4 regions of the Pseudoalteromonas sp. PS5 genome follow, and region 1 is predicted to be linked to each of the others. Evidence: predicted binding sites of a transcription regulator. Region 1 holds the regulator's gene; each other region holds the start of a gene.

Evidence for each region. Region 1 encodes ArgR, which controls arginine synthesis, uptake and breakdown. Its sites were predicted from a motif close to ANTGAATANNTATTCANT; they were not measured.
Region 2: a site for ArgR is predicted at 1,415-1,432, ahead of D9603_RS10660 (aspartate aminotransferase family protein). Genes of this name have one in related genera too.
Region 3: a site for ArgR is predicted at 2,517-2,534, ahead of argC (N-acetyl-gamma-glutamyl-phosphate reductase). Genes of this name have one in related genera too.
Region 4: a site for ArgR is predicted at 2,142-2,159, ahead of gltB (glutamate synthase large subunit). Genes of this name have one in related genera too.

The regions. Positions count from the first base shown of each region.
Region 1 is NZ_RCSQ01000007.1:62,118-66,774, forward strand. Features, by position in the region: gene serA (phosphoglycerate dehydrogenase) at 1-1,178, shown strand, start outside; gene mdh (malate dehydrogenase) at 1,259-2,191, opposite strand; gene argR (transcriptional regulator ArgR) at 2,433-2,900, shown strand; gene D9603_RS01195 (OB-fold-containig protein) at 3,246-3,857, shown strand; gene D9603_RS01200 (hypothetical protein) at 4,120-4,657, shown strand, end outside.
Region 2 is NZ_RCSQ01000077.1:24,702-29,358, reverse strand. Features, by position in the region: gene D9603_RS10665 (HDOD domain-containing protein) at 139-1,317, shown strand; gene D9603_RS10660 (aspartate aminotransferase family protein) at 1,674-2,885, shown strand; gene astA (arginine N-succinyltransferase) at 2,953-3,966, shown strand; gene astD (succinylglutamate-semialdehyde dehydrogenase) at 3,982-4,657, shown strand, end outside.
Region 3 is NZ_RCSQ01000131.1:3,611-8,267, forward strand. Features, by position in the region: gene D9603_RS15690 (ornithine carbamoyltransferase) at 1-618, opposite strand, end outside; gene argB (acetylglutamate kinase) at 629-1,408, opposite strand; gene argC (N-acetyl-gamma-glutamyl-phosphate reductase) at 1,405-2,415, opposite strand; gene argE (acetylornithine deacetylase) at 2,591-3,739, shown strand; gene D9603_RS15710 (hypothetical protein) at 3,963-4,148, opposite strand; gene D9603_RS15715 (zinc-dependent metalloprotease) at 4,479-4,657, opposite strand, start outside.
Region 4 is NZ_RCSQ01000037.1:10,412-15,068, forward strand. Features, by position in the region: gene gltB (glutamate synthase large subunit) at 1-2,042, opposite strand, end outside; gene D9603_RS04865 (Grx4 family monothiol glutaredoxin) at 2,601-2,945, opposite strand; gene D9603_RS04870 (Fe-Mn family superoxide dismutase) at 3,322-3,903, shown strand; gene D9603_RS04875 (PrkA family serine protein kinase) at 4,090-4,657, shown strand, end outside.

The DNA of each region.
Region 1 (4,657 bases):
GTGTGCACCAAAGTGCGGTAGAAACACTAAAGCGCAACGGCTACAGCAATATAGACTATGTCAAAACATCCTTACCGGAGCCTGAGCTTATCGAGCGGATCAAAGACGCCCACTTTGTCGGGATCCGCTCTCGTACACACTTAACAGAAACCGTGTTAGCGCAAGCTGAAAAGCTAGTTGCGATTGGGTGCTTTTGTATCGGTACCAACCAAGTTGACTTAAATGCTGCAAAACAGCGCGGTATCGCTGTGTTCAATGCGCCATTTTCTAATACTCGCTCGGTTGCAGAGCTGGTGTTGGGTGAAATCTTGTTATTACTTCGCCGTATTCCTGAGCGCAATGCCAAAGCACACCGTGGTGAATGGGATAAGTCGGCCGATGGCTCCTTCGAAGCTCGCGGAAAAACACTGGGTATTATTGGTTATGGCCATATCGGTACTCAGCTTGGCATAATGGCTGAAAATATCGGCATGAATGTCGAGTTCTACGATATTGAGGATAAACTTACCCTAGGAAATGCAACCCAGCTCCCAACTCTGACGCAATTATTACAGCGTGCTGATGTGGTTAGTTTACATGTACCAGAAACGCCACAAACGAAAAACCTCATCGGTATGGCTGAAATCGAAGTCATGAAACAAGGTGCAATTCTGATCAACGCTTCTCGTGGTACTGTTGTTGATATTGACGCCTTAGCAGAGGCATTAGCGGGTAAAAAGCTATCCGGCGCGGCAATAGATGTCTTCCCAGTAGAGCCTAAGTCGAACAACGAAGAGTTTGTCTCACCACTGCGTGAATTTGACAATGTACTACTGACCCCACATGTTGGTGGCTCAACCCAAGAAGCACAAGAAAATATCGGTGTAGAAGTAGCTGGCAAGCTCACAAAATACTCTGATAATGGCTCAACAGTCACCGCCGTGAACTTCCCTGAAGTATCATTACCTGAGCTATCGAACAGAAGCCGTTTACTGCATGTGCATGTCAACCGCCCTGGTGTGCTGACTCAAATTAACCAAGCATTTGCTCAGCATGGTATCAACATCGCCGCGCAGTATCTGCAAACAGACGAGTCGATCGGTTATGTTGTCATCGATGTCGATAGCGACCATTCAGAAGTTGCGTTGAAAGAGCTGAGCGCAGTAGAAGGTACGCTAAGAGCTCGTATTCTTCACTAAACCCAACAGTGTGAGGGTAAACCTCAGGCATAAAAAAACCAGTCACTGTAAAAGCGACTGGTTTTTTGTATCAGTCTGGCTTAAGCCATGAAATCAACACCTTCTTTGATGTCTTTTTCAAGTGTCGCTAGCATGTCGTCTTTTGCTTTTTGCTCAAACGCACTTAGCTCACCGTAAGGAAGTAACTTCTCTACACCGTTTTTGCCAAGGATAACTGGCTGAGCGAAGAATGTAGCATCGCCTGTGTTACCTTCAACATAGGCGTATTCTAACACTTCTTCACCTTGCAGGCCTTTCACTAGCGAGAAACAGAAACGTGCTGCTGCTGCACCCATAGACAATGTCGCTGAGCCGCCACCAGCTTTTGCTTCAACCACTTCAGTACCTGCGTTTTGAATGCGAGTAGTAAGTGAAGCAACTTCTTCGTCAGTAAACTCAACACCTTCAACTTGAGAAAGAAGAGGCAGAATTGTAGTACCTGAGTGACCACCAATTACTGGGATCTTAACTTCAGAAACATCTAGACCTTTTAGCTCTGCGATAAAAGTTTCAGCGCGGATAACGTCAAGCGTTGTTACACCGAATACACGAGCTGGATCATAAGTTCCTGCTTTTTTGAATACTTCAGCAACGATTGGTACCGTGCCATTTACTGGGTTTGTAATGATACCGACAAGTGCTTTAGGGCAGTTTTTAACAATACCTTCAGCAAGCGTTTTGATGATACCAGCATTTACATTGAATAGATCAGCACGGTCCATACCCGGCTTACGCGGCATACCAGCAGGGATAAGCACTACGTCAGCACCAGCTAGTGCTGGGTCTAGGTCATCTTTACCATAACCTGCAACAGTTACCGCAGTTGGGATGTGAGATAAGTCAACTGCAACACCAGGTACAACAGGTGCAACGTCATAAAGCGCTAACTCAGAGCCAGCTGGTAGACCATTTTTAAGCAATAAAGATAGAGCTTGACCGATACCGCCAGCGGCACCTAATACAGCAACTTTCATGTGAATTCTCCATAATTTGAAGGTGGAATTGAGTGTGCAGTAAAGATAATGAAAAGCGCAGGTAAACACAAATATATCACGGCTATTTTCAAGATTTTTTGACTAATGTCTTAAGTAAAAGTGTAAAGATCGCGACACTTTGTGCGCCAATGCTTTACGACAGCGATTTTGGTCGCGCAAATTTGGGGATCCTTACGGTTTTGTGTAGAATTTAAAAATTAGCCGTAAAAGAAGATAAACTATGCAGCCGCAAGAAAAACAAGAAGCACTTATCAAAGCATTTAAAGCGATTCTAAAAGAAGAAAACTTTGGCTCTCAAGGTGAAATTGTTGATGCGCTCAAACAACAAGGGTTTGACAATGTTAGTCAAAGTAAAGTCTCCCGTATGCTTAGCAAGTTTGGCGCTGTAAGAACCCGTAATGCAAAGCAGGAAATGGTTTATTGTTTACCAGCTGAGATGAGCGTGCCCACGGCAAAAAGCCCACTACGCCAACTAGTCGTAGACATTATGCACAATGAAATGATGATCATTATTCGCACCAGCCCAGGAGCTGCCCAGCTAATCGCGCGATTATTGGACTCTCTTGGCACAGCAGATGGTGTACTAGGTACCATAGCCGGTGACGATACTATTTTTATTGCACCAGCTAAAATATCAGAAATAGACGTGACCCTAGATAAAGTAAAGACACTATTTGATAACGTATAATACTTCGCCGCGCTGGTATCACAACTGGCGCGATTTCCCCGCCTCAGCTTATTGCACACAGCTAAACAAATGGGTTAAAACAACAGCAAATATTTAGTTGACATAATATGTCTCATTGTGGCAACTTTAGATACACAGGGTGACTATTTCTCACCTTACAAGAGGGACAGCTTGTTTTATACCAATTATCTATTGAGTATTATCAGCAACACAGCATATCGATTATCCCTCGTTCAGCTATAATGCAATGCGCTGTCAAGTCGTGAAAGCAAAAACCCATGAACACGCAGCCTTTTCTAATTATTTGCTGAGCACAAAGTAAATACGAGGAGTTAAGGAGCGCAAATGGAATTTTTAAATACAGCATTTACTTTTCCTACGATCATTTTTTCAACCTTACTATTGATCGTCATCTTATTTTGGATAATAGCTCTGCTGGGCTTGGTAGATCTCGATATTTTAGAGAGTGATGTTGATATTGAAGCGAACACTGCTTCAAGTAGCTCGTATTGGCAACTCGCATTTGGTGGAGTGCCACTGAGTATCTCACTGAGCATTATTATATCGCTTGGCTGGATTATCAGTTTATATACTCAGCAGCTTTTTGCTTATTTGCTCGGTAATGGTATTTCCTATTATTTGATAGGTACAGTATTCATGCTCGCCAGCCTTATCGTAGCTTTACCACTTACCGCGCTGTTGGTAAGGCCTTTACGACGCTTTTTTGAAAGCCAAGAAACCACTTCAAAACATGCGCTGGTTGGACTTGAGTGTACCATCGCCACGTCACGCGTAAGTAGCACCTTTGGTCAAGCCAGAGTATATATTCAGGGTACTGAACAACTGATTGAGATCCGTTCAGACGAAGACAATACCTTCACCATAGGAGACAGTGCGTTACTTATTGACCATGACATCACGACCCATAGCTACACGGTTGCAGCTAAACCTTGGTAATTGCCCACTTACTCTGCTCAATTAGTGACAGAGTAGAACACACAATTAACTCGTATCTGAAGTAAAAATAAAGTGCTTGTTAAATCGGACTCAACAGCCTTTTTATCTAGCCAACAGCTTTACACAGAGCGTACTTAGTCACCTATCTATTTGCAGCAGGAACATAACTATCAATGCAATGGGTGAAACATACAAAACAACGGAATTAAAACACGAGCCACTACTTCTGGTTCAAACTATATAGCGCAAAGCAGGAACAAGCATGGAATTTCTAAATAACCTCGGACCGGTACTCGCAATCGCGGGAATAGCCATTGTAATCATATTCGCCATTTTACTTTTAATAGGTAAATTCTACCGTAAGGTTGAGCAGGGTCAGGCATTAATCATCAACAAAATGAAAAATGAGCCTGATGTTACTACCACAGGCGGTGTTGTATTACCCGTGATCCACAAAATGGAAGTGATGGATATTTCAACTAATCGCATGGTATTAGAGCGCCGTGATAACAGCGGCCTCATCTGTAAAGACAATATCCGTGCCGATATTGCCATTACCTTTTATATCCGCGTCAACGAAAATAAAGAAGACATTCTACGTGTTGCAAAGCAAGTAGGTTGCGCTCGCGCATCAGCACCAGAAACCTTGCAAGCACTGTTTGAGGCCAAATTCTCAGAAGCCTTGAAAACAGTAGGTAAACGTATGAACTTTGAGGAGTTGTTTACTCACCGTAATGAATTCCGTGATGCAATTAAAGAGGTGATTGGCCAGGATTTATCGGGCTATACATTAGAAGATG
Region 2 (4,657 bases), on a different contig from region 1:
GCTTGGAGATGACGTTTCTGTCAGTGCTTTAAGATACGCACAATAAAACTTTAATATTGCCTTTAGTGGTATAATATCGAACAATACGACTATCTGTTGAGTGCTAAACTCATTGTTTCCTTTAGATAAGTAGCATGCATGACGACGCAAGAAAATAAGCAAATTAGAATGGCACAAGCGCTTTCTGAGCGCGCCCATGACCTTCTTATCAGCCTTAACTTTGCCCAAAAGCAAATCGGCTATATCCATACTTTTGATATTAGTTATGGAGAAAATATTGCCCAGCGTACCATGCTTGAGGTGGAGATTGCTGCGGCTGCAAAACGACAGGAAAGCAGTACGACTCATCATAAATACATAGCTAAAGCAAGTAAGCACTTACATTCAGTTATTGAAGAGGCAATTGCAAAACAATTACATGATCTTGATACCATTTACCATGAAGTGGTTGGCATTCAAGATTCGGTTCCTGCCATTTTTGATATTTTGGCTGTGCGTTCAGCGTCAGTAGGGCGATTAGAGCCACTCGTAAATGACCTCAGTTGGTTAGGGCGAGAGCTTGTATCTTTGGTGAATTTGCCGCAGTATCGTAAGAAAAATAGCAAAGGCACATCGATTAAAGTCGATACCCCCGCGCTGGCACTGAGGTATTTGGGCTTAGAAAACCTGCAAATGGTGATCCCGACGATGGCGGTGAGGCATTGGATGCCCCATGCAACAGAACCGTTTGGCTTAATGAAGCGTAAAATGCGGGAGCTAAGTATGAGCACTGCTATTGCAGCAAAGGAGCTTGCCCCATTTTTTGGTGTTAAAGAACAACATGCCTTTACCTTGGGAATGTTACTTGAACTGGGCAAAATTGCGTTAGTCAGACTGTATTTACGTACTTTTGAAAGAGTATGGCAAGCCAAAGTACAAATCGCCCGTGATAAAAAGCAAAAAGATCTACATACCGCGCTAATGGAGCTATCTCCAGATCCCCTATTTTTGCGTAACTTGCTGTTAGAACACTCCGCAGATATATCTCGAAAACTAATAGAGAAAATGGAGCTGCGTTACCTTCCCTTTAATGCGGTAATGGAAGAGTATTCGCAAACTTATTTACCAAAATCGCATAAAAAAATAGCGGATCCGTTACCACTGACACAAGTGATGCAAAAAGCCTATGGCTATGCTCAAATGCTTGTTTTAAAAGACAGTCAGTTGATAGAAGATGACGAAGCTGAGATTTTACTCAGTCACCTAGAACTCACTGAAGAAATGCGTCAGCAATTGGCAAAATGTGCATTCCATAACCTTCAGTTGACGATTTTGTAAAAAAAAACGGAATTTTTTTTGCGACTATTCATTCAGAACCTAACCTTTAATGATCTGTGCAAGGCTGCATCGTGCTTGCTTTGCCCTGAATATCAGCCCTAAATAGTTATTCACTTGAGTTGAGAATATATGTTAAACCCTTGAATGCAAAGGGCTGGGAACATGCTATAAGTGAGACAAATGGCGCTTTTTCTGAAATAATGAGCGTATGAATTTTGTGCCATCAAGGGGCGGGTCAAAATACATAGCACCTAATTGGTGTGAATAAATATCCTATCAAGCGGTGGCAATACGCCAACCTTCAAACGGAATGACTCCTTGTTTGCACTTTCACTCACCAAATATGAGGAAATAAAATGACTATCAATCGTGAATTGTTTGACGACGTAATGGTACCTAACTACGCACCTTCTGCTGTGATCCCAGTAAAAGGCGAGGGCTCTCGCGTGTGGGATCAAGAAGGTCGTGAATACATCGACTTTGCTGGTGGTATCGCAGTTAACTGTTTAGGTCATTGTCACCCAGCTTTGGTGGGCGCATTAAAAGAGCAAGGCGAAAAAATTTGGCATTTGTCTAATGTAATGACTAATGAGCCTGCACTACGTCTTGCGAAAAAGCTTACTGATGCAACATTTGCAGAAAAGGTCTACTTCGCCAACTCTGGCGCAGAAGCGAACGAAGCGGCACTAAAACTTGCGCGCCGTTGGGCACTTGACAAGTTCGGTGCTGAAAAATCGCAAATCATTTCATTTAATCAAGGTTTCCACGGCCGTACATTCTTTACGGTTACTGTTGGTGGTCAAGCTGCGTATTCGGATGGTTTTGGTCCAAAGCCTGGCGATGTAGTTCACACAAACTACAACGACTTAGCAGCGTTTGAAGCTCTTATCTCTGACAATACTTGTGCAGTGATGATGGAACCGCTACAAGGTGAAGGTGGCATTATTGCACCAACCGCTGAGTTTGTTAAAGGTGTGCGTGAACTATGTGATAAACACAACGCGCTACTTATTTTTGACGAAGTACAAACTGGTGTTGGTCGTACAGGTGAACTTTACGCATACCAAGGTTTAGGAGTAACGCCAGACATTCTAACCACAGCTAAAGCACTAGGTGGTGGCTTCCCTATCGGGGCAATGATCACGACCACTGAAATTGCTGCGCACCTAAAAGTAGGTACTCACGGTTCAACATATGGTGGTAACCCATTAGCTTGTGCGGTTGCTGAAGCTGCATTTGATACCGTTAACACAACAGAAGTGCTTGACGGTGTAAAAGCAAAAGAACAGCTTTTCCGTGAATTACTTAATGACATCAACGAAAAGTACAACGTATTTAGTGAAGTACGTGGTAAAGGTCTATTGCTTGGTGGCGTAGTTACTGAAAAGTATCAAGGCAAAGCAAAAGAGTTCTTGGTTGAAGGTATCAAACAAGGCGTGATGTCACTTGTGGCTGGTGCAAACGTGGTACGTTTTACTCCATCTTTAGTTATTCCTGATGCTGACATTCGCGAAGGAATGGCACGCTTTGAAAAAGCGGTTGCTGCGGTAGTTGCTAACAACGCCTAATACTGATTGCAAGGTCACCTTTTGGTGGCCTTGTTGTTATCCACATTTTTGAGGAGTAAGCGGGCTCATGATGATCCTTCGCCCAATCCAAGAAAGCGATTATCCAGCGCTTTTAAACATTGCTCATGAATCAGGCCACGGTTTTACCTCTTTGCCTGTTAACGAAGAGCTATTACAGAAGAAGATTGCACGTTCAGTTGCTTCATTTGGTAAGCAAGCAGACAAGCCTTTTGATGAAGGGTATTTATTTGTATTAGAAGATACAGAAACTGGCGAGGTGGTTGGTACCAGTGGTATCGAAGCTGCGGTTGGTTTGGATGATGCGTTTTATCATTACCATCTGAGCAAAGTGATCCATTCTTCTCGCACGCTGAATGTTTACAAAGCAGTGGATATTTTAACGCTATGTAATGATTACACTGGCGCAACGGAACTATGCACGCTGTTCTTAAAGGATGGTTATCGTAAGGGAAGCAACGGCAAACTCTTATCTCGCTCTCGCTTTATGTTTATTAATCAACATCGTGCGCGCTTTGCCGAAACCGTGATTGCAGAAATGCGCGGCGTGTCGAATGAACAAGGTGAAAGTCCATTTTGGCAGTGGCTTGAAGAGCATTTCTTCTCTATGGACTTCCCAACTGCTGATTACCTCACGGGTATTGGCCAAAAGGTCTTTATTGCAGAGCTAATGCCAAAATACCCAATCTACGTGAATCTGCTCAGTGAAGAAGCACAAGCGGTGATTGGTGAGGTACATGACAATACTCGCCCTGCGATTGAGTTATTAAAGAGTGAAGGTTTCACCTTTAACGGTTACGTTGATATTTTTGACGCAGGCCCTACTGTTGAAGCCAAAGTGAGCAATATTCGCACGGTACGCAATAGCGAAAAGCGCACAGTGAAAATAGGCGATAGTCAAGGTGGATTCCCTGTTATGGTCGCAAATGATAAACTTGTGGACTATCGCGCAGCGGTCATAGAGTTAACTTTGTCTGATGACAATGAGATAACGCTTGCTCCACATGTTGCTGCGGCGCTAAAAGTAGAAGAAGGCGATCAAGTAAGCCTAGTGAAGATTTAAGATTGGGAACAGATTATGACAACACATGCAGCACAACTAATTAACGGTGAGTGGATTGCAGGACAAGGCGAAAGCTTTAGCTCTGTAAACCCAGCAAACAACGACGTAATTTGGACAGCAAACGCAGCAACAGCAGCGCAAGTTGATAGCGCAGTAAAAGCAGCACGTGAAGCTTTCTATTCATGGAGCGACATGAGCTTTGCAGCGCGCTTAGAAATTGTTAAGCGTTTTGCTGAAGTACTAAAAGAAAATAGCGAAGAGTTGGCCATCGCAATTGCTAAAGAAACGGGCAAACCACTTTGGGAAACTCGCACCGAAGCGGGCGCTATGGTAGGTAAAATCGCAATTTCTGAGAAAGCTTATCAAGAGCGTACTGGCGTGGTTGAAAATCCAATGCCTGTTGGTCGTGCAGTTATTCGTCATAAAGCGCACGGCGTGGTTGCGGTGTTTGGCCCATATAACTTCCCAGGCCATCTACCTAATGGTCACATTGTACCTGCGCTACTGGCTGGTAACACGGTTATTTTCAAGCCGTCTGAACTCACACCATACGTTGCTGAGCTTACGCTTAAATACTGGCAACAAGCGGGTCTTCCTGCGGGCGTGATTAACTTAGTTCAAGGTGAAGTTGAAACTGGTAAGGCACTGGCGTCACATGCTGGTATCGACGGCTTATTCTTTACCGGGTCTT
Region 3 (4,657 bases), on a different contig from region 1:
GACTAATACAGATGCCCCATTTACCGCAGCAATCTGCTCTGCTTGTTTAACAATTTGGGCATCAGGAGAATGGCCTTTTGGACATACAGCAACAAAGTCACTACCTAATGTCGCTGCAAGCAGCATCAACGAGTGAGTAACGTTATTCCCCTCACCAAGATAGGCAATTTTGATTTGGCTGACATCCTGATAGGTTTCAAATAAGGTAAGAAAGTCAGCTAAAGCTTGGCATGGGTGGTAAAGATCGCACAAGCTATTGACTACAGGAACAGATGAAAACTCCGCCAATGTTTCAAGCGTACTGTGATGATTGACTCGAGCAACTAATCCATCAGCCCATGTTGCGATGTTTAAGGCAAAATCTTTTACAGACTCACGCGCTCCCATGGCGCCATTTTGCTGGTCAAGATAAACGGCATGGCCACCTAATTTGTGAATACCAATATCAAACGAAAGTCGAGTTCTTAAACTCGGTTTTTCAAATAAGGTAACGATAGATTTCCCAGCAAGGACTTGGTTATATTCTTGTGGATGATCCTTTATATTTTTTGCAAGTTTCAGCAACGCGATTACTTTGGCTTGATCTAATTCCAAACCGGTTAAAAAGTGTTTTGTCATGGTTTTGATCCTACGGAAGTATTTGTGTACCCACATGCTCACCATTGAGCAGTGCAATTAAGTTTTCTGGCTTTTTCCAGCTAGAGATGTACACCCCTCGTCGTAAGTGTTGGGCAGCGTGAAGACTGGTCTTAACTTTGACCTCCATCCCGCCCACAATGACCTTTTGTGCGATTAACGTAGTAATTTGTTCTGCGTTGAGCTGATTTAGTGGCTGTTTGTTTTCATCCAGTACCGCAGAAACATCCGTCATCAAAATAAGTTCAGCCCCCAGTTTATTGGCAATTGCAGCGGCTGCTTCATCAGCATTGACATTGTACAAATGACCATCAACACCAATACCCACTGAGCTCACCACTGGTAACTTGTCGAACTCCAATATAGCTTCAAGCATCCCTCCAGCGGTCGCTTCACATGTACCGACACGACCTAATGCTTTTAGTTTTTGAGTGGTCGTAAACCCAGCATCGTACAAGCACAACCCGACAGGATTAAGCTGCGCCGTTATGGCATCTGCCATCAGTTGCTTGTTTGCACAGCCAGCAAGCGCACCAACAATATAAGGCATTTGCTCTTGTGGGCTTATGCGCAGACCTTGATGTTTTGCCGTAGCAAACCCGGCATCTGCTAACCATTTGTCAACTAATGCCCCACCACCATGAACAATTACAAACTGTTTATGTGGTGCACTTTGTTGAATTTGTTTAATGGCTAAAAATAGTGCTTGCGCTGCACCTGATTGATTCAGCACCGCACCACCAAGTTTAATCACCCAAGTTTGTTTGCTCATGCTGACATTCCTAAACCTTGATAATGATCCAACCCCGCCGCCAAATTCATGCACTGTAACGCTTGCCCTGCCGCGCCTTTAAGCAAGTTGTCAATTGCCACCACCACGATCAGCTGATTGCCTTTTTGTTGCCAACCAATATCAACAAAAGGCTGATTTTCAACAGCTTTAATTGATGGAAGTTGACTTGCCTTTAGTCTAATAAGTGGTTCATCAGCCAGCACCTGGTAAGCAGCATCGACTTGATTTGCAGTGACATTTTCCTTCAGAGTGACGTAGATTGTTTCTAAGATACCACGCTTAAAATTTCCTAAATGCGGCGTAAACAACACTGGATGACTTAGATATTTCTCAATTTCGGGGGTATGTCTGTGCGTAAACAAACCGTATGGTGCGAGTGATACCTCACAAAAATGGCTTGTAACATTCGCCTTTCTACCAGCACCTGTTACACCAGAAACAGCGTTGATGATCACAGGCTGCGCTGATATCAAGTCAGCCTGTTGTAATGGTTTGAGTGCATTGAGCGCAGCGGTTGGGTAACAACCAGCAACGGCCACCAACTTCGCCGCTTTAATCGCATCGCCATACCACTCAGCTAAACCATATTGCGCTTGTGTTAGCCAGTCTTGGTATGGATGAGAAAAGCCGTAGTAGGTTTCATAATCCTCATTGTCAGATAAGCGGTAACCACCAGAAAGATCAAATACTCGCTTTCCCATTTGTAAAAACACCGGAGCAAGCTCCACGCTTACCTTATGGTCAGTGCACAAACAAACGTAATCTGTAGATTGTTCAATGAGCGAAAATGCTTGCTGATTTAGTGGTTCAAGTTCAATATCTAACAAGCCTGTATGTTCTGGATATAACTCGCTGATGAGTTTGTGTTTATCTGTGCTTTGTTCAGACACAAAGCAGTGCGTAAGGGAAAATTCAGGGTGTCTGGCAACCAGCTTAGCAAGCTCAGCACCACTGTAGCCGCTCGCTCCGATTATAGATACATTCAACATAGTACTCTCAAGATTAAAAAGTTTAATTGGAATTGTTTTTTCTAAGTGTTGAAGTCAAATCGTCGCATTGCTGCCTCTTAATATATTTATGCTAAAAAAGTGAATTGATATTCACTTTAAACACCTTTATATTTTTATGCAAGAACTTTGAATAAGTATTTTAGGAATTTTTATGAAACTTCCCGCTTTTATGGACATGTACCAACAGCTGATCGCAGCGCCATCTATCAGTGCATTAGAAGAAAGTCTAAACATGAGCAATCGGAATGTGATCCAGCTACTCGCACAGTGGTGCGAAACGTTAGGGTTTACAGTTGAAGTGACGGAACTTGAACAGGCAAAAGGTAAGTACAACCTGATTGCAAGACGAGGTAGTGGTGATGGCGGCTTAATGTTAGCGGGACATACCGATACCGTGCCATTTGATGAAAGTCGATGGCAATTTGATCCATTTAAATTGAGCATGGAAGACAATAAACTTTATGGCCTTGGCAGTATTGATATGAAAGGTTTTTTTGCCTTTGTATTAAACGCTATTGGTGAATTAGATGAGTGTGAGCAATGTGCACCAATCATGATTTTAGCTACCGCTGATGAAGAAACAACCATGGCTGGTGCACAGGCTATCGCTAAGCACCCCAACCTAAGACCTGCACGCTGTGTGATTGGTGAACCTACCGATATGGTGCCCGTCTTTACTCATAAGGGGCATATGACCAGCGCCATTCGTATTGTTGGTCGTTCAGGGCATAGTTCAGACCCTGAACGAGGCCTAAATGCCATTGAGATCATGCACCAAGTGATTGCAAATTTATTAAAGTTAAGAGAAGAATTAAAGAATAAATATTCAATAAAACATTTCGCAATTCCCTATCCAACTCTAAACCTTGGGCACATCCATGGTGGCGATAATGCAAACCGTATTTGTGGCTGCTGCGAATTACATATTGATATACGCCCTTTACCTGGGTTGAGTATTAAAGAGCTACAAGGCATGTTGATAGATGCAGTTGCGCCCATTAACGCTCGCTATCCACACTGTGTTTCGGTTATGGATATGCACGACCCTATTCCTGCGTTTACTGGCTCGACAGACTCTGCGCTGGTCAAGATGGCTGAGCGCATATCAGGGCAGCAAGCGATTGCGGTTAACTACTGTACTGAAGCACCATTTTTGCAGCAACTTGGCTGCGAAACCATTGTGATGGGGCCAGGCTCTATTAACCAAGCACACCAACCAAATGAATTTCTAGCAATGGAAAAAATTCAGCCCAGCCAAGCGATACTGACACGTTTGATTAAAGAGAGTTGCTTTTTATAGAAGTCATAAAGAGAGGGTATATAACCATCTTAAGATTTGGATAAATATTGGGTTTATATCCTTTATCTTTATTGAGTAGTCTATTTTGAGGCGAGAAAGTATTGCCGATAGCCGCGCTCTGCTATCGCTAACAGTAGATACTAAAAAACCTCGCCATATTTTGACGAGGTTTTTCTATATCAGTAGCAACCTGAGTTCAGGTTTACCTGATTACTGAATAGGCTTACATTTCAGTTTTACAAATCACAATAGACATAGTGTATGTAGTCGGTCTGTCGCAACGTAAACCATCGCTGTTACATAGGTTTGTTGCTACACCACCGGCAATAGCTGGAGTTGCGTTTACAGGTAGCGCTTTGTTATCACGAGATAGATTTTTGATGCTTTTTTTATTTAGGTTTAGTTTCATTTTCAATTTTCCTGTTGAAATAATCCAATATCTCAGAATACAGCCAATGTTATCACTTAACGAAATAATAAAACTGGCCTAATTATGTCTGCTAAATTGAGTTTGTACCCATACAAGCCTAAATAGCAGTCATTTGAAATTACCAAAAAAGGTACTATTGTCAATAAATAATTTCTTTTTTGTTGATAATTTAGCTTTCAATAACACTAAAAAAGTGCACAGTTCTATATTCAAGCAGTAAGGCTTGAACTCAAACAAACAACGACTAAAGAGCATGTTATTAATCCAAGTTCAAGCAAAGTGAAAACCACCTATGGTGAAGGTTGTATATTAGATTGGTGAGCCTGGTGGCATATCGAGTGTTTTAAAGTGCCCGCTCCATTCACCTGAACGTAGATACTGGTTTATTTGCTCAGCTAGCATATGCCTGAACGCCTTATCAAATGATACGTCGTTAAACACCGATGAGTGGCTAAACGCGCTCACTATTTTTGCTAAATAAAACTTTA
Region 4 (4,657 bases), on a different contig from region 1:
AGTGTTTCATATGCTAAATAGGGATAAATTGCGGTGGCACCAAAGCCTAGTAATACAGCAAATTGGTGGGGATCTCGAACACTGCCGGTTTCAACAATGATATTTGCATCACAACGTAGGTTTTCATTCACCAAACGTTGTTGTATTGCCCCCACAGCCATAGCAGCTGGTATAATGTGTTTTCCAGCTGCTATGTCTCGGTCGGTTAAGATCAACATAACGCAACCACTACGTGCTTTTTCTGTTGCTTCCTTACAAACTCGTTCAATAGCTGCGCGCAAGGACTCCTCTGCATTATATATTAATGAAATTTTGCAAGCGCAATAATGGTCATCATCTGCATGCAGCAATTGCTGCATGTCAGAATACGTTAACACTGGAGAAGCAAATTGTAAGCGTTTAGCGTGACCTGTAGTCTCGTTAAAAACGTTTTGCTCTCGGCCAATACAGGTAGCCAAAGACATAACATGATTTTCACGCAGCGGATCTATGGGCGGGTTTGTGACTTGCGCAAATTTTTGTCTAAAGTAATCGAAGATTGAGCGGTGCCCCTCAGACAAAACAGCAAAAGGTGTATCATCTCCCATTGAGCCTGTTGCTTCTTGGCCATTTTCACCCATCACACGAATAACTTGATCTAGCTCTTCATTTGTGTAACCGAACTGCTTTTGGTACGTTACCAAGGTCTCATCATCTAGATCGCGTTTACCTGATGCTTGCTCATCTAACGCTTCAAATGGCGTTAACCGTTTTACATTCTGCTCAAGCCAAGTCTTATAGGGGTGTCTGGATTTCAGATCTTGATCAATTTCATCGGACTGCCAAATCTTGCCATGTAAAGTATCGACCACCAATAACTCACCTGGTCCTACACGGCCTTTTTCAATGACTTCGTCAGGTGCATAATCCCAAATGCCCACTTCAGATGCGAGGGTAATAAACCCGTCTTGAGTGATCACATAGCGCGCGGGTCTTAGGCCATTACGGTCGAGGTTGCAAGCAGCAAAACGACCATCTGACATCACTATCCCAGCGGGGCCATCCCATGGCTCCATGTGCATAGAATTAAAATCATAGAATGCGCGAAGATCTTCATCCATAGCGCGGTTTTTCTGCCATGCGGGAGGCACAAGCATACGCATTGCTCGAAACAGATCCATCCCACCCGCTAAAAACAGCTCTAACATGTTGTCTAAGCTAGAGGAATCAGATCCAGTCTCATTGACAAACGGCGCTGCCGTTTGTAAATCAGGTAATAGCGGTGAAGCAAACTTGTAGGCCCGAGCACGCGCCCACTGACGATTGCCTTGAATTGTATTGATCTCACCATTGTGTGCTAAATAGCGAAATGGTTGAGCCAAAGGCCATCGAGGCTGAGTATTGGTTGAGAAGCGTTGGTGAAATACGCAAATAGCACTCGTCATACGGATGTCAGCAAGATCAGAATAGAAGTTAGGTAAATCCACTGGCATCATCAAGCCTTTATAGATAGTCACCAAACCAGACAAACTGCAAATATAAAATTGCTCGTCCTGCTCCAAGCTTTTTTCAATCCGACGCCTCGCAATATAAAGGCGTCGCTCTAAATCTTTAGGACGCCAACCTTCTGGCGCACCGATAAAAACTTGCTTAAACTCAGGTAATTGTGCTTTGGCAATAGGGCCAAGCATGGATGGATCAGTTGGTACTTCACGCCAACCAATCACCGTCAGTGTTTCTTTTTCTAATTCTTCACAAATGACTTTTTCTGCCGCTGCTGCTAGCGCTTCATCTTGATTTAAAAATATCATGCCAACCGCATAGTTTTTACCTATGTGCCACTCATTTTCGGCAGCAATAGCTCGAAAGAAGCTATCTGGTTTTTGCAACAATAATCCACACCCATCACCTGTTTTGCCATCGGCAGAAATACCACCACGGTGCTGCATACGGTCTAAACCAGTTATGGCTGTTCGGATCAGTTTATGGCTCGGCTGTCCGCTCACATGCGCAATCAAACCAAACCCACAGTTATCTTTTTCTAATTTTGAGTCATATAGCATAGACTCCTCCCCTTGCTACAACGGCCAGCCCATGACGGTACGACGAAATGCTGGCAGATACTCAAAATTAGCCTTGATTGAAAGTAGAGTCAACACAAAAATGAATATATATTCATTAAGTTGAATATTTCTCATTGGTAATACAAGTTACCCAAATCAATCAAAATTTATCATTTTGAAAATATTGAATATAAATTTGCAAAATGACACCGGTATCAACAAGTGTGTAATGGCCACAAGATCCACACAAGTAAACGTTTACGTAAACGTTTACGTAAACATAACCAAAATTAAAACATGAATAAATATTCACACAATTACTATAAATCAAAGACTGGCTAACAAGCACCACATGAGAATGGCTATATAAATATGCAGCGGCAAACCTGTTTTAGTTGACGTACACGTCAACTAAATAAACAAAAGTTGGGTCGAAATTGAAACGCGTAATTGTCTAGTGAAGGGATCAGGCGATTAATAAACGAGTAAAAGTATAAAAAGGGAGGAAGTTAACCAAAAAAGTTAGGGCGGCAGAGCTTATGCTCTGCAGGTATGACATTATTCAGCCGCTGCATCATCTTTTTTATACTTAGCAGCTGTTTCTGAGATTAGTGGTTGAAGCTCACCTTTTTGGAACATCTCAATAATGATGTCACAACCACCAATCAGCTCACCTTCAACCCAAAGTTGTGGAAAGGTAGGCCAGTTTGCATAATGCGGTAGCTCTGCACGAATATCAGGGTTTAGTAGTATATCTACATACGCAAACTGCTCACCGCACGCCATCAAAGCCTGAGATGCTTGCGAAGAAAAACCACAGTTAGGGAGTTTAGGAGACCCTTTCATATAAAGAATAATTGGGTTTTCTTCGATCTGTTGTTTAATCTTATCAATAGTTTCCATTAGTTACCTCAAAATGACGTTTTTCCGATATTTATGTACAGCACGCTAATATCGGCACTTTAGCTTGCTACTCACTATTACAACACACATTAGTAAACCACTACGCCAGCCGCACGATAGGTTAGAAGCAACGGTATAGCGCCTAAACTGAGCTCATTTATTGCCCATGTGAAGGCTGCTATTCGGCATCGGTTCACAAAGAATATGTATTATAAGTCATTAAGTCACTGGCACGCATTGCTGTTTGCCAAAACTTGAGTAAAATAGTCAGGAATTATAGTATCACTATAAAAGCCAATGGTATAGAAAAGTGGGCTAATGTTAGCTTGCTTTCGTATGAGTTGTTGGCAAATCAACCAAAAAAATGGAGATTAATATGGCATTTGAACTACCGTCACTACCTTATGCACTAAACGCACTTGAGCCGCACATCTCTCAAGAGACGTTAGAATTCCACCACGGCAAACACCACAACACTTATGTTGTAAAGCTAAATGGTTTAATTGAAGGTACTGACTTCGAAGGTAAATCACTAGAAGAGATCGTTTGTAGCTCTGAAGGTGGTGTTTTCAACAATGCTGCTCAAATCTGGAACCATACGTTCTACTGGCACAGCTTAGCACCAAATGCAGGTGGCGAACCAACAGGTAAAGTTGCGGAGCTAATCAACGCGAAATGGGGCTCATTTGCTGCGTTCCAAGAAGCTTTTAATGACAAAGCGGTAAATAACTTTGGCTCAAGCTGGACTTGGTTAGTTCAACTTGCTGACGGCTCTTTAGATATCGTAAATACTTCAAACGCAGCTACGCCGCTGACTGAAGAAGGTGTTACACCAATTATCACAGTTGATCTTTGGGAACACGCTTACTATATCGACTACCGTAACGTCCGTCCTGAATACCTAAAGGGTTTCTGGGCACTTGTTAACTGGGACTTTGCAAACAGCAACCTAGCTTAACATCAACTATCATCATTGATGCAATAATGAGGGTGCTTAGGCACCCTTTTTTGCGCCTGTAATTCAACATTAATACATAAAAAATCTAGTTTTTTTTGGGTATTATTCATATCACGACTAAGCTTTAAGTAACCTTTCCTAATCTATGATCCGCAATCCATACAAGGTAGCTTACTGGAGGTCGTTATGACAATCTTTGAACATTATCAGGCCAGATATGAAGCCGCGCAAGAAGAAGAGTACACTATCGCGGAATTTCTTGAAATTTGTAAAAATGATAAATCAGCCTATGCCAGCGCCCCAGAGCGACTATTAATGGCGATTGGCGAACCGGAGATGATTGACACATCTAAAGATGCGAGGCTAAGTAGACTGTTTTCCAATAGAGTAATAGCAAGATACCCTGCATTTAACGAGTTTTATGGCATGGAAGACGCTATTGAACAGATAGTCTCTTATCTCAAACACGCAGCCCAAGGGCTTGAAGAGTGTAAGCAGGTGCTCTATTTACTCGGTCCTGTTGGTGGGGGTAAGTCTTCTATCGCCGAGAAATTAAAATATTTAATGCAAAAAGTACCGGTGTATTCGCTAAAAGGCTCACCAGTTAACGACCACCCACTTTGCCTGTTCAGTCCTCAAGAAGACGCTGACTTGTTAGAAAAAGAGTACGGGATCCCTACCCGCTATATTAAAACTATTATGTCGCCATGGGCTACCAAACGCTTACATGAGTACAACGGTGATATTACTAAAT